4 regions of the Sulfurovum sp. MH2-6 genome follow, and region 2 is predicted to be linked to each of the others. Evidence: riboswitches for the same ligand, from Rfam matches in the RefSeq annotation. Region 2 holds a riboswitch; each other region holds the start of a gene.
What was found. Region 2 has a riboswitch for cyclic di-GMP ahead of AC4JOV_RS04005 (hybrid sensor histidine kinase/response regulator). Riboswitches for the same ligand answer to the same signal wherever they lie in the genome.
Positions count from the first base shown of each region.

Region 1: another riboswitch for cyclic di-GMP. It lies ahead of AC4JOV_RS10300 (L,D-transpeptidase family protein); the one in region 2 lies ahead of AC4JOV_RS04005 (hybrid sensor histidine kinase/response regulator).
Region 3: another riboswitch for cyclic di-GMP. It lies ahead of AC4JOV_RS01515 (CAP domain-containing protein); the one in region 2 lies ahead of AC4JOV_RS04005 (hybrid sensor histidine kinase/response regulator).
Region 4: another riboswitch for cyclic di-GMP. It lies ahead of AC4JOV_RS02445 (DUF6701 domain-containing protein); the one in region 2 lies ahead of AC4JOV_RS04005 (hybrid sensor histidine kinase/response regulator).

Region 1 is NZ_CM178170.1:2,011,392-2,019,471, reverse strand. Features, by position in the region: gene AC4JOV_RS10315 (hypothetical protein) at 661-1,038, shown strand; gene AC4JOV_RS10310 (transglycosylase SLT domain-containing protein) at 1,554-2,117, opposite strand; gene AC4JOV_RS10305 (peroxiredoxin) at 2,593-3,300, shown strand; cyclic di-GMP riboswitch class I at 3,583-3,663, shown strand; gene AC4JOV_RS10300 (L,D-transpeptidase family protein) at 3,765-4,277, shown strand; gene AC4JOV_RS10295 (DUF1450 domain-containing protein) at 4,317-4,538, opposite strand; gene AC4JOV_RS10290 (cytochrome c family protein) at 4,874-6,541, opposite strand; gene AC4JOV_RS10285 (magnesium transporter) at 6,827-8,080, shown strand, end outside.
Region 2 is NZ_CM178170.1:800,423-808,502, reverse strand. Features, by position in the region: gene AC4JOV_RS04005 (hybrid sensor histidine kinase/response regulator) at 1-2,414, opposite strand, end outside; cyclic di-GMP riboswitch class I at 2,556-2,637, opposite strand; gene AC4JOV_RS04000 (translocation/assembly module TamB domain-containing protein) at 2,711-5,833, opposite strand; gene AC4JOV_RS03995 (autotransporter assembly complex protein TamA) at 5,830-7,584, opposite strand; gene AC4JOV_RS03990 (NAD(P)H-dependent glycerol-3-phosphate dehydrogenase) at 7,657-8,080, opposite strand, start outside.
Region 3 is NZ_CM178170.1:301,065-309,144, reverse strand. Features, by position in the region: gene AC4JOV_RS01530 (alanine racemase) at 1-472, opposite strand, end outside; gene AC4JOV_RS01525 (hypothetical protein) at 525-662, shown strand; gene AC4JOV_RS01520 (agmatine deiminase family protein) at 662-1,675, shown strand; gene AC4JOV_RS01515 (CAP domain-containing protein) at 1,678-2,310, opposite strand; cyclic di-GMP riboswitch class I at 2,371-2,450, opposite strand; gene AC4JOV_RS01510 (carbon-nitrogen hydrolase) at 2,515-3,390, shown strand; gene AC4JOV_RS01505 (globin domain-containing protein) at 3,465-3,950, shown strand; gene AC4JOV_RS01500 (NUDIX hydrolase) at 4,234-4,800, opposite strand; gene AC4JOV_RS01495 (peptidoglycan DD-metalloendopeptidase family protein) at 4,803-6,023, opposite strand; gene AC4JOV_RS01490 (plasminogen-binding N-terminal domain-containing protein) at 6,189-6,875, shown strand; gene AC4JOV_RS01485 (FAD-binding oxidoreductase) at 6,949-8,080, shown strand, end outside.
Region 4 is NZ_CM178170.1:505,853-513,932, reverse strand. Features, by position in the region: gene AC4JOV_RS02465 (hybrid sensor histidine kinase/response regulator) at 1-2,990, shown strand, start outside; gene AC4JOV_RS02460 (response regulator) at 2,996-3,361, shown strand; gene lon (endopeptidase La) at 3,430-5,850, opposite strand; gene AC4JOV_RS02450 (outer membrane protein assembly factor BamD) at 5,992-6,645, opposite strand; cyclic di-GMP riboswitch class I at 6,780-6,854, shown strand; gene AC4JOV_RS02445 (DUF6701 domain-containing protein) at 7,079-8,080, shown strand, end outside.

The DNA of each region.
Region 1 (8,080 bases), 1.2 Mb from region 2:
TTCCCGGGTCAAGCCCGAGAATGACGTAAGGGGCGATATGGATTCATAGCTCGTTCCCAACGTCCTCGTTGGGAATGCGCCCTGACCAAAGGGAGGAAGTGCCCTTGGGGTGCATATCGCAGGTTAATCTATCTGTAACTTATAAGTCCATCGCTAGATGCCAGGAAAACGTGTAGATTCCCGGGTCAAGCCCGAGAATGACGTAAGGGGCGATATGGATTCATAGCTCGTTCCCAACGTCCTCGTTGGGAATGCGCCCTGACCAAAGGGAGGAAGTGCCCTTGGGGTGCATATCGCAGGTTAATCTATCTGTAACTTATAAATCCATCGCTAGATGGCAGGAAAGCGTGTGGATTCCCGATCGGGGTCGGGAATGACGGAGGGGGCGATATGGATTCTAGCTCTTTACCAAGGTGTCCGTGGTAATGCGCCCTGATCAAAGGGAGGAAGTGCCCTTCATCGTAACTAGGTGTCAATTTTTAGACTTTATAACTTTTTTGTTATCAATTTTTATAAAATATTATAATTTTTAATTTATTTGGTTGTACAATGCCTTGTGTGTACAATGCATACGAAAATATATTGAAAAAAGGGAAAATTTTTATGAATTACGTATTTGATAGCCTACAATTAGGAGATTTACTAGGAAGCGTTGGAAACTTGGTTGGTACAGTGGCAAACACTGTAGATACAGTGGCTACTGTTGGTGATGTTGTAGTTGACGATGTTGCGAACCTGGCTCTTTCTGTTGACCATGTGTTGGATGTTGCTACTTCTGTTGCGACAACAGCGATCACTGCTGATGTAGTAAACCTTTTATTGGTTGCGGATGCTGCAGTTGATAACACAACGATCATCGCTGATAATCTAGTGAACGGTACTGTATTGCCTGCAGTGAACACACTTGTTGGTGGAGTTGACTTTCTAGTGAACGATACAGTACTTGGTACTGTAGGCAGTACACTTGGTTTGGTTGATAACCTACTTGATACTACGCTTGGTCTTGCTACTTCTGCAACAAGCGGTTTCATGGCATAATCACCCATTACTCTCCGCTTGGATAAGCGGAGGGTAGTTCAAGTATTGCGTTAAACACGTATCATAAAAAATTGAATAGAGTATAGAAAGAAACAGATTTATCATTTGGATCTATATCCACTGAATATACGGGGAAGAGGGGAAGATAACTCATCTCATTATTATCATTTTTGTTTCGCATATAAAACGCTTTGAGATCGCTCTTCAGGAGAGCAAAGAAAAGCAGGTTGCCTGAGATTTTTCGCTAAAAACTTCAGCCAACTTTCTAAAAATATAGCGTCAGGTACTGATCATACCATTACCTGGATGCTATGCTTACCGGTTTCCTATCTTTCGATATGAACCCCTACTTTAATCCTATATCCTATGATCATAGACTAGCGTGAGAGGGAAATAGTGTTCTGTAGTCATTCTCACTTGAAGCATGGAATTCAAAGGGTAGATTCCCTATAGTAGTAGGGAATGAGGAGAAGGGTGAGGGGACATTCCGCACCAGGAGATGCGGAACGAAGGGCTTAGGCAAGCCTCTCCTGCCAATACTCTTTCCATACGATAACGAGTTTCGAACGGTGTGTTTTTCTCAGCTTTTTTGGAAGGTTGTATCGGAGATTTCGTTCGAGGCGTTTTGTGAGTTTCTTGTTTTTCATAATGGCATTGAAACCGCCTGCACCCTGCTGGTGCGCTCCGTAGATAGTAAAAGCACTGATCTCGATGCCTTTTCTTTTCAGTGCGCGGATATTGTTTTTTAGGATGGCATGAAATATTTTGTCCTGATTGCTAGGCTTTTTCCATTGGCTGTAAGGGATGCCCAGTTTCCTGGCATATTCCTTGGCTGTTTTAGGCATGATCTGGTAGCGTCCGTAGGCACCGCTTTTTTTGTTCTTAGTATAGTAGCTCCCCGTCGTAGATTCTATCTTGACAATCTTCTTCACGATCGATGCAAACTTTTGTGAACTGATCCCTGCCTTTTTTGCGATATGTTCATAAGCAGCTTCGGCACCGGTAGTGCTCAAGAAGAGAACGGTGAGAAGTGTAAGTGCCGGTCGGGAAAAGATCGGCCGTTTTACTCTGGCTGCCAAAAGCATGATTGCGATAGATAGTGTAACTGTATAGGCTAGTACTTCGATGCTTACTCCTTTATGATAAAAATTTGATTTGGGAAAATAAAAGACAAAAACTGTCTCTTTATAGAAGTTATCGAAATTATATAGAATAAAACTTAATAAAACATTAAAGCTTAAAGTAAGATTAATTTAATTGAGAAAGATGTATCAAAACGTATAGTTTTATCGATTTTATAGCATTCGAGATGAAAACGATACCGGAGTATATATAGTATAGTGACTCCAGGGAATAAAAGAGAGTATCTCAGAGAGGGAAAATCTCATACAAAGGGAAACAAATAAGCACTCTATCAGTAAATATCCTATTAAATATAAGTAATAATAAAGAAAATTATAGATTTTTTGAATGTTTTATAAAACTTTAAGAATGATTCATATAAAATAAATTTTATCAAAGGATAATAATTATCCTTTAGAGAAAGGATTGATTATGGCTTGTGATACAGGTTCCAAACCGATAGAAGAGACACAAAACGTCTCAGAAGAAGAAAACAATAAAAATAGAGAAACAAAGGAAAATAGAATGAGTTCATCTTTAGTACTAAGAAAAGCGCCGGAATTTGCAATGGATGCATTTGATGCGAAAACAGGTCACTACACAAATGTAAAGAGTGAGGATTATGCTGGTAAATGGTATGTGGTATGTTTTTACCCGGCAGACTTTACCTTCGTATGTCCCACAGAGATCGCGGCAATGAATGCAAAATATGACGAGTTCCAGGAGATGGGTGTAGAGATCCTTGCCGTATCCACAGATACGAAGTTCTCTCACAAAAGATTTGTTGAGACCGAGCCGTTGTTGAAAGATCTTAAGCTGACGATCGGTGCAGACCCTACAGGAACGGTCAGTAGAGCATTCGGTGTAATGATCGAAGAGGAGGGGATCGCACTGAGAGGTAGATTCCTTATCAATCCGGAGGGGACTGTAGTGGCGCAGGAAGTACAGGCACCGATGGTAGGAAGAAACGTCAACGAGTTCCTCAGACAGGTAAGAGCATGGCAGCATGCTGAAAAAACAGGTGAAGTATGTCCGGCAGGTTGGCAGCCTGGTAAGAAAACACTCCCGGTCAATACGGATGTAGAAGAGATGACGGGTAGAGTAGGTGACTATATTACCATAGAAGAGATCATGTCCTAATCTCCGTCGGGTTCGATATCTTCTGATATGGAACCCGTCTTATGCGCTTCACTTCGCTGATAGCGGACTTCTCTCGTCTCTATTTACTCTTTTGGGGCAAATCAGATATTTCAATTTAATGCTTTTTACTATGCAAGATGGCAATACTATACCCAGTGCCGTTCCTCTTCCGCATCATGAAGCGTTAACGGTACAGTGTCTGGAAAGAGTGGTGAAAAATGAGGCACTCTCTCCGTCTTATAATTTTTTAATCATTATCATAGTACAATCTACTCAGATATTAATGTTAAAAGCTAAACTTGTTGTGAAGCAAGGACAGAAAGTCATGGGTCTTTACCTTTTAAAGATCGCCAGACCGCACACTAAAAGAAGTATCTTTTTACCTCTGCGTCAGGATACCTCTACCTTCTTCTCTTTCAGGTTTTTGATATCTCATATGATACAAACCCACTCAAAGGATCGTTGTGAAAAAATATTTCTTTCTCTTCATTGTTGCCCCTATGTTTCTCTTTGCAAATACTGCATCACTTTCGAAATCGTCAAGTATCAAAGCAGATCTGGTTACCGTCGTAAAATCAGAAAGAAAGATGATCCTTTCACACAAGGGTAAAGTCTTCAAAACCTACAACATCGCTTTAGGCGGAAATCCTGTCGGACACAAACAGGTACAAGGTGACCAAAAAACGCCGGAGGGCTACTATAAGCTTGACTATTTTAAAGCAAACAGCTCTTTCTATAAAGCCCTGCATATCTCCTATCCAAACAGAAAAGATTGTAGAAATGCCAGAAAAAAAGGAAAAAGCCCCGGCGGAGCGATCATGATCCATGGCCAACCCAATAATGAAGGGGGATGGTTTAAGTCATTTTTTAAACAGCGTACGGATTGGACGGCAGGATGTATCGCAATGTATAACAGTGATATGGATGAAGTCTTAAAGTATGTGACGGTAGGTACTACTATTCATATCAAGCCTTAAAGGATATCTGTTTCCCCATCTCTATTTTGGGAATGCGCCCTAAGCGAATGGATAAAGCGCTTCGATCTTCTTGATCAGCTTTCCCATCCTCTTAGCTTTCACCTTTACTCCATCTACCTTGGCCACGGGCTGGGACCTGCATTTGTTGCAAAAACCTCCGATGCATGAGTTGACAATGATGGTGCTATCGGGAAAAGCTTTGGAAAGCTTTTTTTCAAATTTCTTGATCTTGGAAAATTTTTTACAGAGTTTTATCTTCATACTGTGACTATAGCACCGGCTACGTGTAGTGTGTGCGTAGCACTATGTCTCAACCAAATGACCCTCTAATCAGTCTGATTTACAGAGTAGTACAGCATAAGATTGAGGTTGACGATTTTTTATAGAGAGGTGTGGTTTCCTAACTGTACGGATGTTACCTTCGGTTCTTCAGCGATTCACCTTGTTTTTATCTGGCAGTTTAATAAAGTTTCGTGGTAGTGAAGCCAGAAAATGGTAGCGTTTTAACTCCTACTCCCTGATAGGAAAGAGGCTAGGTGGTATCTCTTGTTCCTATACCAAGTATAGAAACAAGAGGGAAGAGGATACCCTTCCTTTTAACGAAGGAGAGGAATAACGGCTTGGTCGGCGGATACCTCTTCCGAGTGGAGTTTTGTCTGCTCATCGAGGTATTTCATCAGTGCGACTTCGGTGAGGTCATCATCTTTGTAGAGATCCTGTGCAAATCCGTAGGCGAGTGTCTGGTACATGAGCGTGACGTTTACCGTATAACTGCTGCTTGCAGCCAATGCTATCTCGTAATCGACAGTATCGCTTCCTCCTATGAAGTTAGGGTCCGTATCGGCAGCTCCATAGGCTTTTATCGTCTCTGGAACAGCAGTTTTATCCATTCCTCGCGGCATGATACGGTTATCTTTGACAAATTGTGCCGCATTGAGCAGGGTGTAGGTTACATTGTCCTCTGTGTCTGCCATGATCCCTTCATAGACTTGGACCTCAGAGGGATCAACGATCTTCTCATAGTGTGGTTCATAGGCCTGGTTGGGGTTATCGTCTACACCGATGATCTGTCTACCGTCCGGAGCAAGGGCCCCTGACTCAAAGACTGTAGTATTTTCTGCATCTTTGACCGTGACATGAAGCCATGTACGACGTGTAGGGATACTGGTAGGAAATTTATGTCCGCTGTGATTGGTGACTTTGACACTGAAACTCAATTTCCCATCACTATAGTCTGAGGGAGTTATCTCGACATCTGCTGAAGCTTGCAGGAATGCCCGATTATTGGTGATCGTCTGGTCAAAACTTGCATCATCAGCGATAGCACCCAGTTTTACTTTGTTGTTTTTGATGATATTGAGCATATAGGTATTGGCACCGATAAACTTATGCTGGTGGAATGGTTCTTGTGGAGCCAGTGTACCGTTATCCGGACGTGTCGAGATGACCACTCCGCCTTCCGCAACCGGCATGTGACATGACTGACAATGCTTCGTTCCGTTGTATTCACTGTATTCCCACTCTCTATAAGGTGCTTGTTCCGGGAAGGATATGCCTGCAAGTTCTCCATCAGGATGCAGTACCGGTGTATCAAGGTCATGGCAGGTCGCACAGTGTTTTGAGTCCATCATATGGGCGCTATAGAGTGGAGTAAAGTTGACATTGTTGATCATCGGATTTGGATTAATATCTTGATAAGGACCATAGATCATTCTCTCATCTGCTATCTCAAAACCACCGGAAAAGCCATCCACCGTACCTAGTTGAGCCGTGTTGCTTATCTGGTGACAGAGTGTACAGCTAACCCCGTTCATCGCTGCGTCATAGTGCGGATTTTCCGGATTTAAAAAACCATCACCTAGGAGTGTTACCGGATCTCCGGAAAAACCTGCCTCTACACTTGCCATAGGCGTATGGCAGCGGGCACATTTTTCTTCTATGACCCCTTGGACATGCGGGTTACGCTTTACTTCACTGGCAACTTTGGCCTTCCAGAACGGATCGATGGCAGCGTTGGACATGATCGTACTTTGCCATGCTTTATGGATGGAGACATCGCTCCTATTCTCATCAGTCAATCCGTCATGACACCGTGCACAGTTTTGTGAACCGCTAAAATGGTCTGAAGTGAAAGAGGCATTGTGTTCAACAGCATCGGGAAATATCGGATCCTCATCTGTAGGTGATGAGGAGGATCCACCACCGCATCCAACGAACAGAAAAAGAACAGAGAAGATGGAGAGAAGAAGACGTGAAGATCTCATAATAAACCCTTTTAACCTTATTTGTGATTTTATATTATATCATATTATCCAGAGGCAAGGAGTATGGTTCGCCCTTTCTTATAGGTATCGTACCCCTCTCTCTTCGATCTTCTATTGTTTGAATTTTGCAAAAAATTTCTGGGACTTCACTCACTCTATTTTCTCTTGTCTAACGTGATAAAAAGGCTAAAAGAGTAGAGGTATTTCGAACATCCGGGAACAGATACCAAGTGCTGACAATTTATACGATTTATGCTATCGTACTCTATCAGATGAAGGAGCATGATGGGCAGCGAATGTATGGATAGAAAGTCTTTGGAACGCTATCTTGATAAGTTGGAAAGAGGTACGTATGGTGAGCAGATGAGTGATGCTGACCATGCGGATTTTCTTGAGGTATTGAAACAGCATGATGAGGAGAAGTTCTTTACCTATATCAATTTGCTCTCCCCTGAACTGAGAGGAGAGATCCTGATGGAGCTTCCGATCCCTTTTCAGGTCGATTATATCCGTGAAAGTGATGAGGTGAGACTCTCCAGGGTTATCGAAGCACTTGACAGTGATGATGCGACCAATTTTTATCTGACGATTGTTAACAAAGACCGGGAAAAGAGCCAAAAGGTCTTTGCGCTTTTAAGCGGGAAGAGACAAACCGTCATTGCTGACCTTATGACCTACCCGGAAGATGAAGCGGGTGCACTGATGCAGACAGAGCTTTTTGTGGTACCAAGCTACAAGAGTATCGATGAGGCCAAAGAGATACTGTCAAAGCTCAAAAAAGAGGGATTGGGTACGGTGCAGTCACTGTTTGTCACAGATGAGAGAGGAAAGTTTATCAAGACCATTCCCATAGATGATCTGTTTCTGGAAAATCCGAGCCAGACCTTTGAAGAGATCATTGACCGGTATCCGGAATCCTACAGTGTCCTGGCACATGAGAGTATCGACAAGGTGATAGAGCGTATTAGCAAGTATGACCTGACGACACTGGCCGTACTTGACAATACCGGTTATCTTTTGGGGCGTATCACCCACGATGATGTAGTGGATGCCGTGCAACAGAGTGCGACGCAACAGATCTATAATCTCAGTAGACTCCATGAAACCGAAGAGATCCAGGAGAGTTTTCTCAAGTCGACTGAAACACGCTCTGTATGGCTGGGGATCAACCTGGTCAATGCGATCGTCGCATCGCTTGTGATAGGTATCTTTGAGGATACACTCTCTTCAATGGTGGCACTGGCGATCTTGCTGCCTATCGTTGCCAATATGGCCGGAACGGCCTCTGTACAGACGATGACAGTGATCATACGTCAGATGGCTCTGGGCAATATCAACTTTGCACTGCTTCGCCCCATCTTTATCAAGGAGTTCAGTATCTCTGTCTCTAATGGTGTGATCTTCGGTACGGCAAGCGGGATTGCTGCACAGGTATGGTTCGGGAATACGGATATTTCGATCGCGATAGGGCTTTCGATGTTTGTGAGTCTGATCCTGGGTGGCGTGTTGGGGACCACCGTACCGATGATGCTGAAGAGA
Region 2 (8,080 bases):
CCACCCATCACAGGCATTTCAATATCCATAAAGATCATATCATAGCTGTTTTCTTTACGGCTTTGAAGGGCCTCCTGCCCGTTATTTACGATACTCACTTCAATACCGAGCCTGTTCAGTACATTAGTAATCAACTTCTGGTTGATCGCATTGTCTTCTGCAACCATAATGTGCAGGTTCTTAAATACGATATTTCTCTTTGTATCCGCTATCTCCTCTTTATCACTCAAGGCTTTAAGCGTCTTGGTAAAATTGACAGGCTTATAGAGGACCTTATCTATCAGCGGACCATAACGCTTAAGCGCTCTTTTCTGATCGCCTGTTGAGATGACAACGACTTTGGTATCGATCCCAAGGAACTGTTTTATCTCATCCTCTCTCTGTCGATATTTATGATCGACAAAGAGAATGTCAGGCAGCTCTGAACGGCTTTTTTTGATATCTAATAAACTCTCGTCTGTATAGTTGACTATATGCGCACCCGTATAGGCGATATAGGCTTCCAGGTTTTTATTTCTAAAATATTTTTCATCGATATGCGGATTGAGTATACCCACCGTCTTTCCACGCATATTTTCGACGACTCTTCTTGTCGCATCTGCCGGTTTTTTCAACGGCAGTGTAAAATAGAAAGTTGATCCCTCATCTACAACACTTTTTATCTCTAATTTCCCTCCCATGAGTTCTACCAGTCTTCCTGAGATAGAAAGCCCCAGACCTGTTCCGCCATACTTTCTGCTGGTACTTACATCTGCCTGACCGAATGCCTGGAAGATCCTCTTTTGCTGCTCTTTGGAGATACCGATACCTGTATCACTGACAGCAAACTTTACGTTTACCTCCTCACCCTTTTCTGAGACTTTCTGGATCACGACATTTACTTCCCCGTTTTGAGAAGTAAATTTCATTGCATTACTGACCAGATTCACAATGATTTGTGATATTTTGGTCGGATCTCCGATAAGTTTCGTTGGAAGTGTGGGATCCAGAAAGATATTAAAGTCAATATGTTCAGAAGAAGCTTTTGCCGCATAAGACTCAACTGCGGACTCAAAATTTTCTACAGGGTCAAACACTATATTTTCAAACTCTATTTTTTGTGCTTTGATCTTGGAGAGATCCAGAATATCATTCACTATCGACAGAAGATGTGCCGAGCTTCTCTCAATCGTCGTGATAAACTCTCTTTGCTCATCTGTTGCTTCTGTCTCTTTGAGTAACTGTGTAAATCCCAGGATACCGTTAAGCGGTGTACGTATCTCATGAGACATACTTGCCAGAAACAGATCTTTCGTCTGGTTGGCATCCTTGATCGTTTTGATCAGAAACTTATAGATGTGGTCCATCTTTCCGCTCTCAATCAGACGGCGAAGCTCTTTTTGCTGATTGTCATTCAGTACAAGTTCGATATCTTTCACCGTCTCTTCAAAAAGCTCTCTGTCCTGTAGAAGTTTGAAAAACTTGACCAAAAGCAAAACCATCAGAAACAGAACTACCAAGGCACCCAGTGCATATCCCGCAGCATACCATTTCCCCGTCTCATCCGGCTTATCTATCTGTGTACGTAACTCTGACTGCACCTGGGTCAAGTAGTCCATCTTGATACCGATTTGATTCAGCCATCCCAACAGAGCAACGGCATAACCGCCTCGGTTGGCTTCAATCATGATCATCTCACGCTCTTTTTCCAAAATCTCTTTATACGCATCAGCGGAGAGTAATGCAAGAAGCTTGGAGGTGACGATTTGGTCTTCCAATAAACGATACTCAGGCAGCTTATCCTCTGCGATTAACGTTTCCCATAATCTGACATCTTCACGTTGCATTCTTTGTGAGGTGAGCAGTACGTAAGAGATCAAAGTATTTTCAAGTATGGTATTCTCTTTAAGCGCTGTAATCTCCAGGTACACCGTAAAATACTCTGCTGTTGTAGCGGAGGTAAGCATATCCTGCAGACCTTCAAGCATCTCACGTATATATCCAAATACATTCTCATGGTACGCTTCAATAAGAATCGCTTGATAGTTCGCTCTGGCATCATCGACTGCCCGCCTTGTCTGCTGTAACTCACGATTGATATTTTGAATTTGCCTGCTGTATACGCTAAATTGACTCTCTTGAATATAACGCTGGAGATTTTTCAATGCAAGATCGACATCACTTCTGCTCTTTGAAAGTTTCTTCGCATCACTTCCATCCCGTGTCACCAGATAGATCGCACTGTTGAGTCTTTCAAACTCCATCGTATCCATAAGCAACTCTATCTGTTCCACGAATGAAGGGAGGTTCGCACTCTTTCGTTCACTTTCATACTTTGTATATGTAGTGTAAGCCGTATAAGAGAGTATAAAAAAAGCTACCATGACTACGATAAGCAGCAGTCCCAGCAGACTTCTGTTTTTTGATATTTTCATATCACTCCTTTAGTGTTCTACTTTAGTGATCTGAGTGATCTCTATCCCCACTTGGATAATGTAACATACATTCCCATGCAGATACTCACATCTTTGGGTAAAAAGTTAAAAGCAGAATAGTCCCTAAAAGAGGTAGATTCTATTGGCAATCTGGCGATCTTCCTCACAAGAAAGACCCATGATTTTCTGTCCCTGCCTCACGACAGGTTTAGCTTTTTCAACATTAATACCTATAATGAATTTTACAACGTATCGACTTAAATAAGCACCAACTTCCAAATATCTGTAACAAGCGGCTAAAAATCTTTGGTATAGATAATATCATAGGAGCTCGACTCCCCGCTGGCTCCTACGACACTCTCAAAACTCGGAGTGTGTCTATATTTCAACTCAACTCGCGGGATCTCGTCATTGATATAGATAATCATAATGTCCCGTGTAAGATTTTTACCTACCTCAACGCTGTTACCCGCACCAAGTACCAGGTGATCGATCTTCACTCCGGCATTGACCAAAACAGATTTGGCCATGGCACCCCCCATCATCTTCATCATCTCGTCACCGCTGTAGGTATCACCACCCGCTTCGGAGTCAAAGAGTAAAACGGAGAGTATCTGTTCCCGTGTAAGACTCGGACTTGATGAGAAGTTGATATTCGGTGCCTCCGGCGTACCTGTCACCGTAATGGTAATCAAGTGGTTACGCGCCTGGTGTTTTGCCTTGATCTCTAAGAGCGGTGTATTTAGCGTACCCGTAAAGTAGATAAAACTCTTCTCCAGAGTAAACTTCTTATTTTGGAAAAGATAGGTACCGCCCTCAAGCAACTCTATAGATCCCAATACCATTAAAGGTTCATTCGGCCCTTTATAGAGGGTAAAAGCCGGTTTGGCCTGAATATTTATCTCTGCTTGTTTGAAAATAAGGGGCTTTTTACTCTCAATGTTGACGGCGACACTCAAATGATCCATAAAAGCATTATCTGTTTTTTTATGGTTATTTTGAAGCACGATAATATCACTGTCAGAAGCAAATGTTTGCTGTTTCATATCATAATGGATATCTCCCCCCTGTAAAACGATCTCCCCCTTTATCTCAGTATCATTGCCTTCTGCCGTTGCTTCCAGGTCAATATCTGAAATGATATCGGCCCATTCATGCTCCAGCGTTAAGCTCTTCGCATCCGCATCGATCTTTCCTTCTCTGCTTTTCAGCTCATACGCTCCTGCTATTTGCAGCGCATCATTCACCCATAACGGAGAGAGTTGCAGTTCATTCTCTTTCAGTTTGATCACGGAAGGTTTGCTCGCATGGAGTTTTTGTTTATTGTATGTCAGTTGATAACGCTGAAGTGTCATCTGCCTATCTTGCAGCGTGATATCGATATCGATATCACTCAGGTTATGGGCACTTTCTCTCTCTGCATTATAGACGATCAAAGGAGAGCGCAGGGAAAGATCCACCCTTTTTTCCTGAGTCATCACAGCATGAATCGCCGCACTTCCTTCCATCTCTGGCATCTCACCCAACGTATAATAGGATGGGATAAAGCTGTTCAAGGCACTTAGCGAACCTATCTCAGCGTTCAGTCTCATCTCTTTTGTGAGATTGGCATCAAATGATGCACGCAGAGGCGGACTCATGAAACTCCCATGAATGGTCTGATCTCTCATTTTATAGCGTGCCTGAAGGTTCAACTCTTCTGTTTTCACCTCTATCGTAGAGTCATTCCCTTCCACTGTCAGATCCAGATCTACAGAAGCAAGTTTCTCCCATTGTATTTTCGGATCTAGGGATCGGACGAGTGAGTCATCCGGTATCGTCACCCTGTTCTTGACTTGTATGGTTTTGGTCAAAATGATATCTGTATCCATATTGACCAGGTTTGATCTCACTTCTACACTCCCTCGAAGCATTCTATTGTCAATCAGATCAAAAGGCAGTTTCACCTCTATCTCTGCCTCTGTCTCTTCCAACGTTTCGGGCAGCTTCGTAATATTTGCTACTTTAATGGCCTTTTTTGTCTTGAGCTGCAGCGTGCCTCTTAGATAGTCCTGCATTGCAAAGCTCCCTGCCAGGGCATCAGAATCCAGTTTGGCATCCAGGTGATGATTATCTCCCAGATAGGTTACATTGAGGTCATGCAGCACGCCTGTCAGGTTCTCTTCCAGACCGTAAAGCTCCTTGGTATATATCTCTCCATGATAGGTGATATTTTGATCCATGGTTAAGTGGTTGATCAACGAAATATTTTTTGCATAAGGGGTAGAGATCATCAGATTGGTATCAGCAGTGAGTCTCCCTTCTTCTATATGGTATTGTAGTTTGGATACGAAGGTATCTATATCAACATTAAAATCGCCCTTTCTTCCGGTCAATATCTGTGTAATACTTGCTTCCACACCGGCTTGCAGATAGGATTTGGTTGCAAGCAGGTCTATCTCTATATCACCAAACGCCTCTTTTCTCAAAGGCAGTCCCGAAAGTTCAAACAGTCTTTTATGTGGGGTAAAGGCCACTTTACCTACCAGTGCATTCTCATCAACCGTGCCTTTATAGATAATATTACTGAGGTTGCTGCGGGCATCAAGGAGCATACTCCCATCTTCTACCAACATTTCTTCAAGATCCACTACGATATTACTGCCTTGAAGGTTGAATTTCTGGAGTTGAAGGGGATCAAATATCGTAGGTTTTGCATTCAGATAAAGCTTGTCCAGACGGATGTATTTTGGCAGATAGAAGGGTTGACTGCTGGATTTTTCAGCGGTTTCGGCACGCTGATCTCTCTCTTCAACACCTGATAGATATCTTTGAAGCGTCGGAAGATCGACTCTTTTGATATCCAGTGAGCTGATCTCCAGTTCCCTCTCCTCATAACTTCCGTTAAGCGTGATATCCGTTACATTCGAATCCAGAAAGAGTGCCAGTTCTTCTATCTCCAGTTCATCCGTAGCATAGGAGAGCATACCGGCAGAGAGCGTGAGCTTTGAGACAGAGATATCGTTGCGCACAAAAGGCAGCAGAGAGATATCCACCTCTTCCATCCCTACTTCAAATGAAAATGAGGAGTCCGAAGATTCTTTTGTATCATTATTCTCAAAACTTTTGACCAATGTTTCTATGGTTGTAATATTCCCCTCGTCTATCCCCACCTTCGTCAAAGAGATCTTTTTTTGCAACAGAGCAACAGGATTCCATCTTAGCGTGAGTTCTTCAGCAAGTGGCATTTCCTCATACCTGGGAGCGTGTATCGTGATCCCGTCAAGGACATTCCCTGTGATCTCTTTATAGCTGATAGCATACTTCGGTGCATAGCGTTTCGCAACTTCTTTGACCACGACAGGTGTATTGACAGCGATCCAAAGTGCGAGAGACAGTACGATAAATATAATCGAAATTGCTATGAATACTTTTCTCAAAACGACTGCCCTACCTGAAATGAGATACCGTACTGTGAGGGATCATTCACATTAACCCCTACATCCAGTTTAAACGGTCCTATCGGTGTCATATAACGTATACCGACACCTGCTGATGTGATGATATCACCCGTATAATCATAGCTCTCATCATTAAGCATCGTATTATCGGTAAAGATCGCACCATAAATGTCACCCCAGACCGGATAGTCTGCTTCCAATGAGAGATTGAGCATCGTAGAAGCCCCCTCTATAGAGTCTTTGGTAGGAGAGAGTATCACCCCGATCTCCCTGAATCCATACGCACGGTTAAAGTAGGCTCCTCCTGCAAAAAAGAGTTTGGATTCGGGTACTTCACGATCGAACTGGTCCACAACACCTGTCTTTGCCACGGCAGCAAGGGTCAGTTTATCAATACTGTAGATATATCTCCCTTCCAACTGCACCTTCAGATAAGTACTTGCATCCGCACTGTAGGGAAGCCCATACTCCAGATAAGATGACAGATAGTATCCCTCCGTAGGGTTTAACCTGTCATCTCTCGCATCATAGATCAGGTCAATATAGGGATAAAAGAGTAAAAAATTACCTTCATTGACAGCTTGTTCCAGTGTCACGCTCCCATCCTGGTTGTCCAGAAGTGCAATATCAATATTTTCAAGCACAAGTCCGCTTTTTAGTCTCAACCTGCCGCGTTCATGACCTACACAGACTCTCAGATAACTCTTCTCTTCCGTAAATCCCGGATACTCAAGATTTGAATATCCTGTTTTTGACATAAAATCGATCGAATAGCCCCGGATATCAAAGAGTGCCGGTTTAAAAAAATCGAGACTGCCAAGGTACTCTTTTTGTGACCATTGTGCCTTGAGTGTCAACTTTTGTGCATTCCCCATAAAGTTCTTTTTAACGAGAGTACCGTGTGTACGTAGTCCGAGATAGGTATCAAACCCCAATCCGAGTTCTGTATGGTAAGGCTTCTCAGTCTCCTTGAGGGTAATATCCACGGGGATCTTGTTGTAAAACTTACGATCATAGTTGATCATCACACTGTCAAAGACATCCAGCTGGTAGAGATTGGCATAACTCTCTTTAATACGCTTGGGATCAAACCTACTCCCCTCTGTGGCGACTATGCGCGAGAGCACAACCTCCTCATCAATACTTTCCAATCCTTTGATATAGGTCTTGTCAAAGTGGCAGAGCTCCCCTTTTCTTACAGAGTACTTTAGATCGGCTTTTTGTTTTTCAAGGTTTACATAGGCTTTTGTATCAAGATCGTAACTGCAATATCCTGCCGCCAGCAATGCCTCTATGATACTGTTTTTGATCTCGATAAACTTCTCTGCCCTGAAACGTTCCTGTTTTTTGAAGGTTATATAGGGGGAGAGATCATAATCACTCGTTACATTGATCTCATTGATACGAACCGGGTTGTTCTCTTTGATATTCAGATAGAGTGTAGTGTTTGTCTCTTTGATTTCGAACTTGGCATCATAAAATCCCTCTGAATCGTAGAAGCTTTGCAGAGACTGATCCAGGGTCGGTATCAGTTTGTCATAGATCTTTGGATCCTCTTTTTTCCAAAACTGCCAGAAACTTTTTGTTTCTACATTAAGCACTTTATAGAGTTTGGAGGTCTCATGAGTCTTATTTCCCGTGATCTTGATATCGTGTACAGGAAGGGTGATCTCTTCAGCACTGAGCAGCATAGAGATAGCAAACAAAATCATGGTCACTCTGTATAACATACGATACACCCTTTCTTCACATTTATGGACTCAAGACAAAAACCTCTCTTTAAAGTTTACCAAAAAAACAGGCTATCCCAATAGGTCCTTGACACTTTGACGTGGATCTTTACCCTCTTCGACCATAGCATATACTTCTGTCGCAATCGGAAGATAGATATCCTTTTGCTTTGCCAAAAGGTAGAGTGCCTTGGCGGTCGGTACCCCCTCAGCAACCTCTCCAAGCTCCTCAAGGATAGCTTCGATCTTTTTGCCCTGGGCCAACCCGACCCCTACACGGTAGTTACGGGAGAGCGTGGAACTTGCGGTTAAAAAAAGATCTCCTGCACCCCCCAGCGATAAAAAGGTCTCTGTTTTCGCACCAAAAGCCTCGCCAAAGCGTGTCATCTCTACCAGTCCCCGTGATATCAGTGCTGCTCTGGCATTATTACCCAGCTCCAGACCGTCAGATACACCACCGGCAATGGCAATCACGTTTTTGTACGCTCCCGCCACC
Region 3 (8,080 bases), 500 kb from region 2:
GCCAAAAGTAGTCTGATCCGAGTTCATCTGCAGACTTGAAATGGGTCATCACACCCACCAGGTTCAAACCCTTTTCCGTGATTATGTCCAGCGCTTCATCCAGTTCGCTGAGAGCAACACCATTACGGTGCATACCGGTATCGACTTTAAGCTCTATACGGCATCCTTTCTCTATACCGGATAACTGTTCGATACTGTTGATCGCAAAACTGCAGACCTCATCCACCCTGCTCTCTCCGGCGAGTACGACGACACTCTCAAAGAACTCTTTGACCTCTTTAGCTTCCGTGTAATCACGAACCACAGCATGTTTGATACCGTACTCACTGGCCAGTGTAGCTATCAATTTGAGACCGTGTCCATAGGCATTGTCTTTCAGTACAATGGCTATTTTCTCTTTAGAGCCGGTTTTTAGCGTGATTTGGTTAAGATTATGATAAAAATTTTGTCTACTGATCGTTATATATGCCATGAAGGAATTATACCCCAAATAGACAAAAATCACCCCTAAATAAAGGTAAAAAATGGATTGGATGACAATTCTCAAAATTATCGGTTTTATCTTAACCGCAGTGGTCCTTTTTGCGCTTGTCAAAGAGTTAAAAAAAACGATCAAAGATGCCAACAACGGAAAACAAAATGAAAGGTGCGATCTAGACTGATGAAACATATGGTTGCAGAGTGGGAAAGACAAAAGCTTGTACTCCTGTCGTTCCCCCATAAAGGAACAGACTGGTATGATCCAGAAAATGAAAAGAGTTTAAACGAGGCGCTCAGCCCGTTTATCCGTATCGCACAGGCCATTGCCTACGCACAGCCTGTATACATTATCTGTCAAGACAAGCAGGAGATATCCGATATGTTCTGCTCGACACGCAACATGACATTTATCGAGATACCGACAAATGATACCTGGATACGCGACTACGGATATCTCTCCATCAGAGAAGAGGATGAGCTCAAACTGCTCGACTTCACTTTTGACGGATGGGGAGGAAAGTTTGAAGCATCGCTTGACAACAGTGTCAACAAAGTACTTCACAAGATGGGTTATATGGGCACTACACCGCTTGAGACGATCGCCTTTGTTCTTGAGGGCGGTTCACTCGAGAGTGATGGAGAGGGGACGATCCTTACTACCTCTGAATGCCTCTGCAACCCAAACAGAAACGGCGGGTTAAGTAAAGAAGAGGTGGAAGCAAAACTTCAGGAGACCCTCGGTGCTTCAAGAGTCTTGTGGCTTGACCATGGGTATCTCTCGGGAGATGATACCGACTCTCACATCGATACACTTGCACGTTTTGTCAAGCGTGATACGATCATGTATGTCAAGTGTGAGGATCAGAGTGATGAACACTATGATGCACTCAAAAAGATGGAAGAACAACTGCAGAGATTTACAATGGTTGACGGAAAACCTTACAACCTGGTAGCGCTTCCGATGTCTGACGCGATTTATGATGAAGAGGGGCGTCGTTTACCGGCTACCTATGCAAACTTTCTGATCACAAACGAGGCACTCATCTACCCGACATACGGTACACCGCAGGATAAAATTGCCCATGAGGTATTTGCAGCAGAGTTTCCGGACAAAGAGATCATTCCGATCAATTGTCTCAAATTGATAGAACAGGGAGGCAGCCTTCACTGTTCTACGATGCAGGTGGCCTACTAAGGCTACAGACTGCGCCCGAAGTTCTGAGCCCAGTAGGTCTGGTACTGATCCGTTGAAGGATAGTAAGCCATACCTACCTCTGTAAAGTGCTCACTCATAAGATTTTTACAGTGTTCATCACTGCGAAGCCATGCATCCATTGCTGCTTGTGTCGTTTTTTGCCCTGCAGCAATATTTTCACCGATGGCACGCCATCTATAGTCAGAGTAATGCATACGCTCTCTCAAATTACTCCCGCGTCCTAGCCTCATATCAACAGCTGCCCTATCGTTTCTGGTACCTGATCCATCATGGCTGAAGTGGCTGCTCTTGGCCATATCATAGCTGTGTTCATACGCAGCCTCATAGAGCCTGTCACTCCAGACCAGCGGTTGTACCGGTCCCATGCGACCATACCTACCGCAAGACCTTCTCTCTGAACGGACTTTATTGATCCGGGCGAGGAACTCTTTTTGCTCTGATTTGGTGATAAAAGAGGGGGAAGCGTGCGCTCGTTTTTTCTTCATACTGTTCGTCTGCGAAAGATAACTCTTTTCACTCTTCACGATACTGGTATGTGCAACCTTACTCGAACCACATCCCGTAAAGATAAATAGTGTAGCTGACAACAGTGCAGCAATAGCGGTACTCTTCATATACTTTTCCTTTGAAGATAAAAAATAATGAGGAAAAGCAAAAGTTACATGCAGCTAAGAATGTGCAACCTGGCTATCTTAATCCTTAAGACCCATTGGCTTTCCGTCCATATCTCACGATATGTTTGGCTTTTAACATTTCCTTGCTATAACTATATAAAAATACGGTTTAATAAAAAATAAAATTATGCTAAAATTTCTACCATGAAAACAGCACTTATCCAACAGAAATTTTATGGCAATAAAACCGAAACCATCAACGCTACTGCCTCGAAGATAGAAGAGGCTGCAAAAAATGGAGCAGAACTGATAGTGCTGCAGGAACTTCACCAGAATGAGTATTTCTGCCAAAGTGAAGATACCAAATTTTTTGACTATGCTGCCCACTTTGAACAGGATATCGCTTTCTGGTCTGAGATTGCAAAAAGGAATCGTGTCGTACTTGTCACCTCACTGTTTGAAAAGCGTACCGCAGGTCTCTATCACAACACGGCCGTGGTCTTTGAAAAAGATGGTACTGTTGCGGGGAAATACCGCAAGATGCATATCCCTGATGACCCGGGCTTTTATGAAAAGTTCTACTTTACACCCGGAGACCTCGGGTTTGAACCCATCGATACATCCGTAGGCAGGCTGGGAGTGCTCATCTGCTGGGACCAGTGGTACCCGGAAGCTGCAAGAGCCATGACGCTTCGCGGTGCTGAAGTGCTTATCTATCCGACAGCTATCGGATGGTTCGATGCGGACAGTAGCGAGGAGAAGGCACGGCAGGTAGAGAGCTGGATCACGATCCAGCGTTCTCATGCTATTGCCAACGGTATTCCGGTTCTTTCGTGCAACCGTGTAGGGTTTGAAGCTGACAGTTCCGGCGTGATGGACGGCATACGTTTCTGGGGCCACTCTTTTATCGCCGGAGCTCAGGGAGAGATACTGGCACAGGCAGGAAGCGAAGATGAAGAGATACTCTACGCGGATATCGACCATACCCGTACCAAAGAAGTACGGGATATATGGCCGTTCCTGCGTGACAGACGTATCGAATCTTACCACTGCCTGCTCAGACGTTACTGCGACGAGTAATTATCTGGGTTTTGGGAGGTGCCCTTTATGATAATTTGATACAATATCCCAAATTTTACACTCGGAGAGATAAGATGTATGATGTAACCCCTGTTGAGAAAGGTGCACCTGTACACTTTAAAATGCCTGATCCGGCATTTTACGAAGCATTGGGATATGAAGGTATGAAAGACCTGATGTACCGTTTTTATGATGAGATCTATGAGAGTTCTATCGCCAACTTCTTTCCTCAGGATGAAGAGGAGTTTGAAAAGGTCAAAGAGAGAAATGCACGCTTTTTTATCCAGCTCTGTGGCGGACCGAACGTGCATATAGAATCAGAGGGGAAAGACCTCAACGAATATATGATTCGCCTGCATGATGAGTTTTCCATCTATGAAAAAAGCCGCTATGAGTGGCTTGGATGCATGGAGACAGTACTGCGTGAAACGGATATCCCCCAAGAGCTCAAAGAGAACTTCTGGAAATACCTTGAAGCCTTTTCCAAACTGACGGTCAACAGCTTCACAGACGGCAGCCATTTTTATGCTGCCTATACACAGGCCGTCCAGGACAACTAAGCAGGTAGCAGATGAGGAGCGTAAAGCAAACGTGAACTGCTTCACGTTTGTAGCTTTGGAACCGGAACGGTCGTAGCGAAGTGAAGCCGTGTAGGCACAGGTAGCAGGTAGCAGGTAGCAGGTAGCAGGTAGCAGGTAGCAGGTAGCAGGTAGCAGGTAGCAGGTAGCAGGTAGCAGGTAGCAGGTAGCAATTTTTCATAGACTACTTGAACAAAACCTTAAAATAAAAGCATTTTAAAAAAATGCTTACCAAACTTACTCCTTACTACCTACTCCCTGCTCCCTACTTTTTATTTTCAAACCACCACATAAATGCAAACATAAGCCCGGGAGTTTTTGCGACTGCTTCATCAAATATAAATGACTTCGCCTCTGCTGTCGGCAGATAGAGAACTTCGATCTGTTCATCATCCACGCCTCCCCCTTCAGAGACCTTCATACTCTCATCAACTTCTGTATAGTAGAGCATCTGTTTACTCCCTGCAAACCCTACTGAAGTATAAAAAGAGGTGATCTTTTCCAACCGGTCTACAGATACCCGGTAACCGCACTCCTCTTCTATCTCCTCGGCTGCGATATGCATCAATGAGAGATTTTTATCTACGATGCCTGCACAGAGTTCGATCGTGAGTCCTTCGTTATTATTGAGATAGACTGCCGGTCTGAACTGCTTCACCAAGACAAAGGCATCCTTTGTTTTATGGTAGATCAGTATCGCGACACTGTCATGTGCCTCTACAATCTCCCAACTTTTTGCCATACCGTTTTGCTGATAGGTAGCTAAAGAGGTAGTGATGAACTTTGGATCTTCAAGGGGGTTTAGCCGGAAAGACTTGATCTCATTTTCCATCGTTATCCACCGATCCTCATATTTTGTCTGTCGGGTGCACTCCAGATATAAGAACTGCTGTTTGTATCGATCAGGTTGACCAGCTTCTCCTTACGTAGTTTGGCATCTTTGATCACGATCTTATTAAACTTCTTCTTGTTTAAAGAGGCCCGCTTGAGATGCTTCATAGGATCTACCCATCTTCCGCTCTTCTTAAGTCCAAAATGCAAATGCGGTCCCGTACTTCTACCGGTATTCCCTACATAGCCGATGATCTGCCCCTTTTTGACCTGTTGTCCTCTGCGTACATGGATACGACTCTGGTGTGCGTAGAGTGATTCATAACCTCTCGGGTGTCTGATCTTCACCACTTTACCGTATCCTCCCATCCATCCGGCATACGTTACCTTCCCGTCATAGACTGCCAACAGCGGGGTCCCGCGTCTTGCCCCAAAATCTGTTCCGTGGTGCGGACGATAGCGCTTCAGGATCGGATGCCATCTTCGGTAGGTAAACCTAGAGGTAATACGTATATGCCTGAGCGGCATACCGAGTCTTTTGGATCGATCCCTGAAAGGCACCAGGTGTATAAAATCTCCCTCTTTGGTAAAACTGGTACGGTTCGCTCCTTCAAGATGCCCGTCTCCGTCTTCATCCGCATAGATAAATTTCGTTTTACCCCTTGTGGTAAGCTTTACTACCTCTATATCCGGCATATCATACACTTCCCCCAGTCTGGTACGCTGCTTATAGTTAAACGCTAGCTGATCGCCTTTTGCCAAAGATCTTGTATCGATCGTATTTTTGAGCACCTGCCCTACTCTTTTGGCTACTTTTGGTTGATTGATCGTTTTAAGCGTATCGGTGTAAGGATTAGAATTGATCTCAACTTTTGCAAAATATTCACTCTCTTCATAGACTATCGGGATGATATCAAACCCATATTCATCGCTCTTGCCGTTTTTGTAAAGATGGATCTGCATCTCTTGGTTGATAGGTATCAGAGCCTGTATCAGCGTATTGTCTGCATCGATCAACTCGTAATACTCAGCATTACTCTGTATCTCTGTGAGGAATTTTTGGTCTTCCTTCGAGATTTGGTTCAAAAGGTTATTTGAAATATTATGTTCTTCCAAGTAGTTTGAAAAAGTCTGCCCTCTTTCCCAACTCTGCTGCGTCACTTTTGCTCCAAACAAAGAGGTCACTGCAAAAAGTATCATTACAATACTTTTAAAGAGTGACATTTGGCGCCTCAATGTGGTTCATTCTATTTCTTCTCATACTTTCTAAGCCTCCATTTATTCGGCATTATTATAACTGAAATTAGTTAAGGTCACTACGCATTGATTATGGAACTTTTACTCATTTATCTGTATAATCAAACTAATATTATCCACAAAAGGATCGCTATGCGTAAGTTCGCTCTTGTTACTCTGTTTTCTATACCGCTTTTTGCCAGTTTTTTCCCTTCTACCCTTCATACCACAGTAGAGAAGGTTGATCAGAAAGAGCTCAAGTTGAGCAAAGCTTTCCCACTCAATGGAATGAGCGGTGTCGTCATACACAGTTATGGGAAAAATGCCCAGGCTATTACAAGCTATGTCATTCAGACAAACCAAAACGGTTCTGCAAAATCACTCTCTCATAGTGTCATTGATCATGAACAACTGCCGACGATTAAAACACCGGTAAAAAGAGGAGATAAGGTGATAGGCGGATACATGTACCAAAATGTACTGCTCTTGGCACCTGATGCAGAGACCTATACAAAGATCACAAAAGAGTATCATAAGAACTGGATACATCCGGATCTTTATGCCCTTTTCCTCTCAACGGAAGGAGAGACGATACCAAGTAAAAAGAATCTTGCAGAATTTGCAAAAGCCTACCAGGTCGGACTTGTAGTTATCGTACGTAACGGTACAGCAGTACTGCTCGATCCTGTATCCCAAAAGATCATCAACCAAAAAAAGTTAGACAATTTACCTAAAAAAGGGCAATTCCCTTTCTTTTCACGCCTTGACAAGATAGAATCCGGTTGGTTTAACAGTGACGATAACAAAAAAGACTACTATAAAATGATGGATCAGCTCTAGAAGTAAAGAGATAGCCGCTCAGCGGTACACTATATGACTATTAAATCGTTTGATAGACTTAAAAAGGAGTTTTATGCTGGACGCAAAACATATCAAAACTTTTGAACAGATGCTAGGCAAAGAGAATGTCTACTCTGACAAAGCACACCTTATCGCGTATTCGTACGATGCCACACGTACGCGTTTTGAACCTGATGCAGTGGTATTCCCCCGCAATGAAGAGGATGTCAGCGATATCCTGGCTTACTGTAATGAACACGGGATCGTGATCACTCCGCGCGGTGCGGGTTCAGGATTTACCGGTGGGGCACTTCCGACAAACGGCGGGATCACCTTGGCTATGGAAAAACATATGAACAAGATCCTAGAGATCGATATGGAAAATATGGTTGCCGTTGTACAGCCGGGTGTGGTCAACATGGATCTTCAAAAAGCGGCTGAAGAGGTGGGACTCTTCTATCCGCCTGATCCTGCCAGCGAAGCCTACTCGACACTCGGTGGAAATGTAAGTGAAAATGCCGGCGGTATGCGTGCAGCCAAATACGGGATCACAAAAGACTATGTGATGGCACTACGTGCGGTACGTCCGAATGGAGATGTCATTCGGGCAGGGAAGCGTACGATCAAAGACGTGGCAGGGTACAACATCGCGGGTATCTTGATCGCCAGTGAAGGAACGTTGGCTGTCATCACAGAGATCACACTCAAGCTGATTCCTAAACCGAAATACACCAAAGCCTATATGGGTATCTTCCCTTCTGTCGAAGATGCAATGAACGCCGTATTCAAGTCACTGGCTGCAGGTGCAAACCCCGTAGCAATGGAGTTTATGGATGACCTGGTCGTACAGGCACTCAAAGAGAAACTCGGTATTGAATTGCCTGAAGATGCAGGCGGGCTGCTTATCGGTGATGTCGACGGGAACGTACCTGAAGAGGTAGCGTTTCAGCTGGCTACCCTTGAAAAATCCTTTAAAGAGAACGGTGCGCAGGATTTCATCGTGGCACATACTGCCGAGGAGAGAGACGAACTTTGGGTTGCCAGACGTAATGCTTCCCCTGTGATCACTATCTACGGCAACAAAAAACTGAATGAAGATATCTCTGTGCCGAGAAGTATGCTGCCCGAAGCCTTGAAACGTATCTATGAGATCGGTCATAAATACGGCTTCAAGGTCCCCTGTTTCGGTCATGCAGGAGACGGAA
Region 4 (8,080 bases), 290 kb from region 2:
CACTGAGTAACAATGCCAAACTCGATAGCTTGCTTGGACAGCTTGGGAAAGAACGTGGTTTGTCATCTCTTTACCTGGGTAGTGAACAGAAGGATTTCAAAGAGGTTCTGGATAAACAGAGAATAAAGACAGATCAGGCGATTGCAGGACTGAAACTGGAACCGATCTCCAATGACAATGCATACCTCCCGTTTATTGCAGGATTGATCAATAAAGATCTTTCAGTAGATCTGATGAACTATACCCAGATGAGTAAAAACCTTAAAGGAATTACTGAGATCAGAAAGATTGTTGAGAGCAGCAACCCTGACTTTAAAATAGTTTTCTCCGATGAGTTTACAGATAAACTTACCGGCCCGACGCTCAATACACTGCTAAAAGTAAACAACTTTGCACTTGATACAGAGATCACCTCACTTATCTCGTCACTTTCACAACTCTATATCTCCAAAGAGAACGCAGGTCTTGAGAGAGATTATGTTGCATACTTTATGGAGAGAAGATTGTCCATGTCATTTGAGGAGATAGCACTTTGGGATGATTTCAAGACCAAAGCAAACCTTTTTGATATTGACCATGTAACCGATGCCCAACTTCGTACAGAATTGAAAAAACTCATCAATAGTCCTTTAGCCGTTGAGATGCTGGCAGAGCTAGCCGAAACTTCTTCAGCAGTTCAAACAGATGTCGATAACGGGGATTATGCTGAAGAACCGATGGATTGGTTCGCACTTCAGACAAAAAAGATCACACTTCTTTCCAAAGCGGAACTTCTTATCTCTAACACACTCTGGCAGAAGAGTGAAGCCTACCTGGAGAGACAGATCCAGCTTCTTACGATTGCATCCGTCATTCTTTTCCTGAGTCTTCTTCTTGCCTATCTTGCGTATACAACGACAAGAGACCTTTCGAGAAACATCGAAGAGCTTGAAGATGTCCTCAATAAAGCAGTAAATGAGATGAAGAGCAGTGAGCAGTATCTCTCTTCGGATATTGCAGCGATCGAAAACATCGACCTCGATACGCATGAAGGTACCAAAGAGGCTTATCACTTCCTTGATACACTGGTTGAAACTGCAAAAGAGGATAAACTTACAGCACTGCAGGCAAATGAAGCAAAATCTCTTTTCCTAGCAAACATGTCCCATGAGATCCGTACACCGCTCAATGGTATTGTTGGATTTACAGAGATCCTCAGAAGTACCGACCTTAATGCAGAACAGAGAGAGTTCCTTAACATTATCGACAAGAGTTCAGAAAACCTTCTCAGTATTATCAACAACATTCTTGACCTTTCAAAAATTGAAAGTAATAAGATTGAGATTGAAAACATCGTATTTGATGCGGCTGAAGAGTTTGAAAGTGCGGTAGAGACCTATGCCGTCGGTGCTGCAGAAAAGAATATCGATCTCAACTTCTTTATGGATCCTACCATCTCCAAGAAGCTGAAAGGTGACCCGACAAAGATCAAAGAGATTGTTATTAACCTCCTTTCAAATGCCATCAAGTTTACCAGCTACGGCGGAGAGATCAATGTAGAGATCAGAAACGTAGAGAGCAACGAAGGTGAATCGAACATTATGTTCAGTGTCTCAGACAACGGTATCGGTATGACAAAAGATCAACAGTCACGTATCTTTGATGCCTTCTCACAAGCGGATGTTTCAGTTACAAGAAAATACGGTGGTACAGGTCTTGGTCTAACGATCTCCAGCCAATTCGTTGAACTCATGGGTGGAGAACTTCAACTTGAGAGTGCAAAAGACAAAGGAACGACATTCTTCTTTACAATACCATTGGAAGAGGTAGCCTCTACAGAAGCAAACTATGCCAACGCATTCACTGATGTCACCATCGGGAAGTATGAGCAGGATATTCCAACGAAGCTTGATACATACTTTGAAAAATACTTTAACTATTTCGGCAATACCATTAAAAAGTTTGAGTCGGTAGGAGACCTCAAAGAGTTGATTGACAGTGATCAGTGTTCTTCTTTCTGGGTTGATATCGATAAAGCGAAACAAAACATTCTTGATGCACTTCATAATATCGATAAATCCAAACTGATTATCGTAGCAAGTGTGACAAGCAGAAATAAAGTGGAAGAGCTTGGAATTCCACAAGAGAATGTGATCTACAAACCTGTGACTGTCACCAAAGTACAAGAGCTCCTGAGTGCAACTGCAGAGACAAAACCTCAGATCATCGAAGAGGCTGTAGAGAAGCAGGAGACATACTTTGATGCCAGTGTATTGGTCACTGAAGACAACATCATTAACCAGAAACTGATTACACGTATCCTTCAGGAGCATGGTATTACCGTTGATATCGCAAATAACGGTCTAGAGTCCTTTGAGAAACGTAGATCAGGCGATTATGACCTTATCTTTATGGATATTCAAATGCCGGTAATGGATGGTATCGAAGCGACACATGAGATCCTTGACTTTGAAGAGGATGAAGAAGAGGCGCACATTCCTATCGTTGCACTGACAGCCAATGCACTGAAAGGGGATAGAGAGAGATTCCTCGCAGAAGGGATGGATGAGTATATCACCAAACCGATCGAGACAGAAGAGTTGCTCTATATTCTGAACAAGTTCTTGTCGCATAAAGCTGCTACCGAGAAAAAACCGGTAGAAATAGCCGTTACAGAGAGTGAAGAGATCACGATCAATGAAGAAGAAACGGTAGAGATGCCTGCTGTGGACTTGGTTGAGAGCGAGAAAAAGATTCTCATCGCCAAAAAATTCCTGCTTGAAGGGAGAGTGCTCAAACAGGTACTGGAGAATCTAGGACATGGGTATGCAGTGCTTGATGATCTCAATAATCTACAAGCAGAATTGGCTTCCGGTGACTATGATATCGTCTTTACGGATAGTGACCTGGTCACGGAAGAAATAAGCAATATTTCTGATAATATAGCTATAATTACAGCGCAAAATACAAAAGAACAGATAGAAAGTATCATTCAAGAGAATAGAGGATAAGATAGATGGCACTAAAAGTACTAATAGTAGATGATGACTTTATCAACAGAAAACTGTTGCAAACTCTTTTAAAAAAGAACCCGGAGGTATCAGAATCCATTGAAGCAGAAAATGGTTCTGATGCTTTGGAAAAACTTAAAAAAGACCCTGATATCAACATTGTACTGCTTGACATTATGATGCCGGTAGTAGACGGTGTAGAGTTCCTAAAGATATTTAGAGCGGATATGAAAAACTCTCATATCCCGGTTATTGTACTCTCAACAGATGACACGAGAAAAACGGAAGTATTTGAGAATGGTGCGAATGACTTTCTTAGAAAACCGGTCAAAGAAGATGACCTCAAAGCAAAATTGGAGCAGTGGTCTTAAGAACCATTGCTTTAAGCATGTAACACTTCAGAAGCAGAGGATTACTCCTCTGCCAAATCCCCTCTTTTTTAATCTACGAATATCTCTTTAAGTACATCATCGATCGTTTTAACAGGGATGATCTCGACCGCTTCAATAACCTCTTCAGGTATCTCATCCATATCCCTTTCATAGTTTTTAGCAGGGATCAGAGCACGTTTTACTCCGGCGGTATATGCAGCAATGAGCTTCTCTTTCAGTCCACCGATAGGCAGGACATTACCCGTAAGTGTAACCTCGCCTGTCATCGCTACTTCATTATTGATCTTTTTCTCACTCAATACCGATGCGATAGCAGACACCATTGCTATACCGGCACTCGGTCCATCTTTCGGTGTGGCACCTTCCGGTACGTGAATATGCAGATCAAATCGTTTATAGACTTCCGATACATCCAATGCAATACGCTCTTCTTTCTCTTTGAGCGTATGCGGTATGATGGATGAAGAGACAGGCAGTTTACGCTCATCGATCAATATCTTGACAACGGAGTGTGCAATACGCACGGACTCTTTCATCACATCACCGAGTTTACCAGTGAGCTGCAATGCCCCTTTGCCTTTGATCTTGATCGCCTCGATCGTTAAGACATCACCACCTACTGCGGTCCATGCCAGTCCATTCACTACACCGACCTGCGGCTCAGGATGAACCGGTGAGATCTCAAAGACTTTTTTATCCGTAAACTTCTCTAGGTTCTTTTTACTGATTGAAACTTTGTCCAAGCTACGGTCTTCAAGAAGTTTTCTCGCACTCTTACGCATAAGGTCAGCCACACGTCTTCGAAGGTTTCTTACCCCTGCTTCCCTTGTGTAATCACTGATAAGCAGTTTCAATGCCTTATCGCTGATAGAGACTTCATTGTTTCTCAATGCATGTTTTTTGATCTCCTGAGGGATCAAATAACGTCTTGCAATCTCAAACTTCTCTCTTGGAGTATAGGAGTTCAATCCTATGAACTCCATCCTGTCACGCAGCGGTGCAGGGATACGCCCTACTTCATTGGCCGTAGCGATAAAGATCGCCTTGCTTAGGTCGATATTGAAGTTCAGGTAGTAATCACGGTACTTTACATTCTGCTCAGGGTCAAGTATCTCAAGCAGTGCCGCAGTCGGATCCCCTCTCATAGAACGCCCTACTTTATCGATCTCATCCAGTACGATCACCGGGTCCATACTTTTACCTTCGATCAATCCCTGCACAAGACGGCCCGGCATCGCGCCGACATAGGTACGTCTATGACCTCGAAGCTCATTCACATCTTCCAGACCACCCAAAGCGATACGGACCAGCGGTCTACCCAAAGCCGTAGCAATTGAGTTTGCCAATGACGTTTTACCCACACCCGGAGGTCCTGCAAAACAGAGTATCGCCCCGCTGGTCTCTTTTTGCTTCATCCCTCTTAAGGATGCAAGCTCTCGTACCGAGAAAAACTCGACGATACGCTCTTTGGGTTTTTCTAGTGAGTAGTGATCCTTGTCCAGCTCTTGCGCTACCTTCTCTACACTGAGGTTCTCTTTGGTATATTTGCCAAACGGCAGGTCAAGTACCCACTCCAGATAGCTTTGCAGTACATTGGCATCCGCAGATTCCGGATGCATACGTGCAAAACGCTCCAACTGCTTACTGATCTCCTTATAGGCATCTTCATGCATGTGGGGCTTCAGTGCTTCGATCTTTTCCCTGAAGTTGGCGATCTCCTCTTCACGCTGCGTATCGATACCAAGCTCCTGCTGGATCTCTTTGAGCTGTTCTTTGAGGAAGTACTCTTTATTGGTCTGTTCTATCTTACTGTGTACTTTCGTACGAATCTCTTTCTGGATCTTCGCTGCTTCGATCTCGGAAGTGATCACATCGATCAGTGCAAGCAGACGTTTCTCGATATTCAGTTCGATATAGAGTCTGTAGGCCACCTCTTTATCCAGCTTCAACATGGAAGAGACAAGATCGGCGATACGGTTAGGCTCATCGTTCTCCTCTATCGTACGCAAAAGGTCAGCCGGGATATTACTGTTAAGAGAAGAGAGTTTTTTGATCTTGGTTCTGAGTATATCCATCAGTGCATTGGTTTTCAGTTCATTATAGGGTTCCAGCTCTACTGTATCGATCATCGCCTGATTGATCTCTCCCTCGGTGCCCTCGACGATCTTTGCACGGGAAAGCCCCTGAAAGAGTATCTTTACCCTCCCGTCAGGCAGGTGCACTTTACGCATAATGGAGCCTACAACCCCTACTTTATACATCGCATCAAAATCTCTTTCTCCCTCTTTACCGCTCACTGAAGAGGTGACAAAGAGCAGAGAGTTATTCTCCATCGCCATGGTAGCGGCATCGATATCTTTCTGATTACTCAGAAAAATAGGACTGATCATAAACGGGTAGAGAAAGAGTTCGTCTTCTACGACCACAGGCAACTGTGTGGGAAATGCATCATAATCACTTAATTGCATACTAATATTTCCTTTGTTATTTCCATAAAATTTCTTCTGTAAATGTCTACCAGACTATATCAAACTGATAGCGTGTTTCTACTATTTTCACTTAGGCTACCGCAAAAAGATTAACGGTTTTCAACCGACTGCTACCTCACGTTAGTCAAAAACACGACCTACGATCCCCTGTTCAGGAGGGGTGATATCACTCTGCTGAATCACAGAATCTCTGTTTTTATCCCTGTATATCTTTGCCGCTTTCTCTTTGCCTGTACGTTCATAGAGTGCTGCAATATTTTCATTGAGAAGATACTGTGTCATATAGAGCCTGACGAGCATCGTCTCTATCAAAGGATGATAGTCCGACCCGGGATAACGGCTGAGAAAGATCTTTGCATTAAGGATGGTATCCTGTATCAACTTCTGATCCTTGTAAACATCCTTAATCCCCAAAAAAGAGGCCTTGATCTTCAAAAACTCGATATATTCACGATTGCTGCCTGCCCCGAAACGTTTGTTATACTCATCCAGATAGAAGTTGGCAAGCAGATACTCCTCCTGGCTCATATGCGCATGCGCAAGCATAATGATCGCAGACGGCATCATAGGGGAACGCATATGTTCACTTTTGAGCGAGACATAGTAAGCATCAGCTTTGTCCATATACCCGCCGGAGATACTCTTTGCTATCTTCTGATACCAGTAGAGCGCCGGCTTATTGAACTCTTCGACTGTACTCTCATCGCTTCCGCACCCTACAAGAAAAAAGGAGATAAATACTCCTATAAAAACTGTTTTCATCATCTGTAACATCTATCATCACTCCCTGTGAAGTTCTTTAACTCTCAATATCATAGCTCAAAATACGTAAAAAGCGTATTAGCTTCGAGAGATTCCAATCCATTATTTACATTAGAAAGAATTAAGTAACCTTATGCCATCATTAAACAATTGTAGGCCAAACCTATTGCGAGATAGGGACGGAAAGCCACGGGTCTCTTGTAGACAGCCGGGTTGCTTAATAGAAGTAAATTGGTTATTTATTTTACATTAATGTGTTTGGTCTCTTTTGTAGCTTTTTATTATATTTTTTAGTATAATAATAAGAAGCGGTTGGAAAGGAGGTTCCATGCAGTATCTGACCTATATCATTAAAAGATTTTTTTTGATTTTATTACCTTTTCGTAGAGTGAAAGGGAGTTTTATTTCTTTAGTCTCAGGCATCCTCATACTCTTTGGGGGTATCTTGTATGCAGAAACAGAACCGAACAATGGTTGTAGTGAAGCCGAACCGGTACTTGCATTCGGAATCTATACCGGATTAGTTCAAGGTTCCAGTAGTTCGGGAGATAGAGACTACTACTCGTTTGATGTTCCCGCCAATGGAACGCTAGAAGTCACCATCCATAACAATACAAATAAAATTTTAAATTACTCTGAGCTGAGAAACCCTTTCTGTCCTACGATTGCATCCGGGTCTATAGGGAATAATGCTTCAACACTCCTTACCATTCCCTCAACTTTGGCAGGGAAATATTTTATCTACCTGGAAGGGGACAGTGAGAATGTTGCGAATGCATATAATATTTCTGCTCGATTTACACCGAATGATCCGTCAGAGGGGAATGACCTGAAAGTAACAAAAATAGCAAATGTTGAAGAGGCTCTGATCTATGATCGTTTTTACTATACGGTGAGTGTAAGTAATATCGGAAATCAAAATGCCACAGATGTAAATCTCACCGATACACTGCCGGATGGTATGTCGGTTGATCTGGATATGACCAATGGCCTTACAAGCGAATGGGACTGTAGAGGTGAAAATAATCTTACTACGGGATTAGCTTACGGTATCGTAAAGTGTACACTGGATGGAGAACTTGATACAGGAGAGATTTCTATCTTCAGGCTGCATGTCCGTGCACCATCTGCGCAGCCTAACTCAGGAGTGGTGACAAATACCATAACAGTGGAGAGCGCACTGCCGGATGTGCATCCGAGTGACAATACCTTTACGGAGACGACTGGTATAACAAATGAAAAAGATACTGCCGAACATCTATGTTATACGGATATGACCCCATTACGTACAGTAGACTATAACAGCACCTGTGAAATGAAAGGTAACTTCTACTATGGAAGTGGATGTGAAGCGTATGTAGCGGTCAGAGAGTACAATGCAACGACTGTACTGAGTGATATAAAACTCTATAAGATGTATGCCCCGGAAACAAAAGCCGGTTCTTGT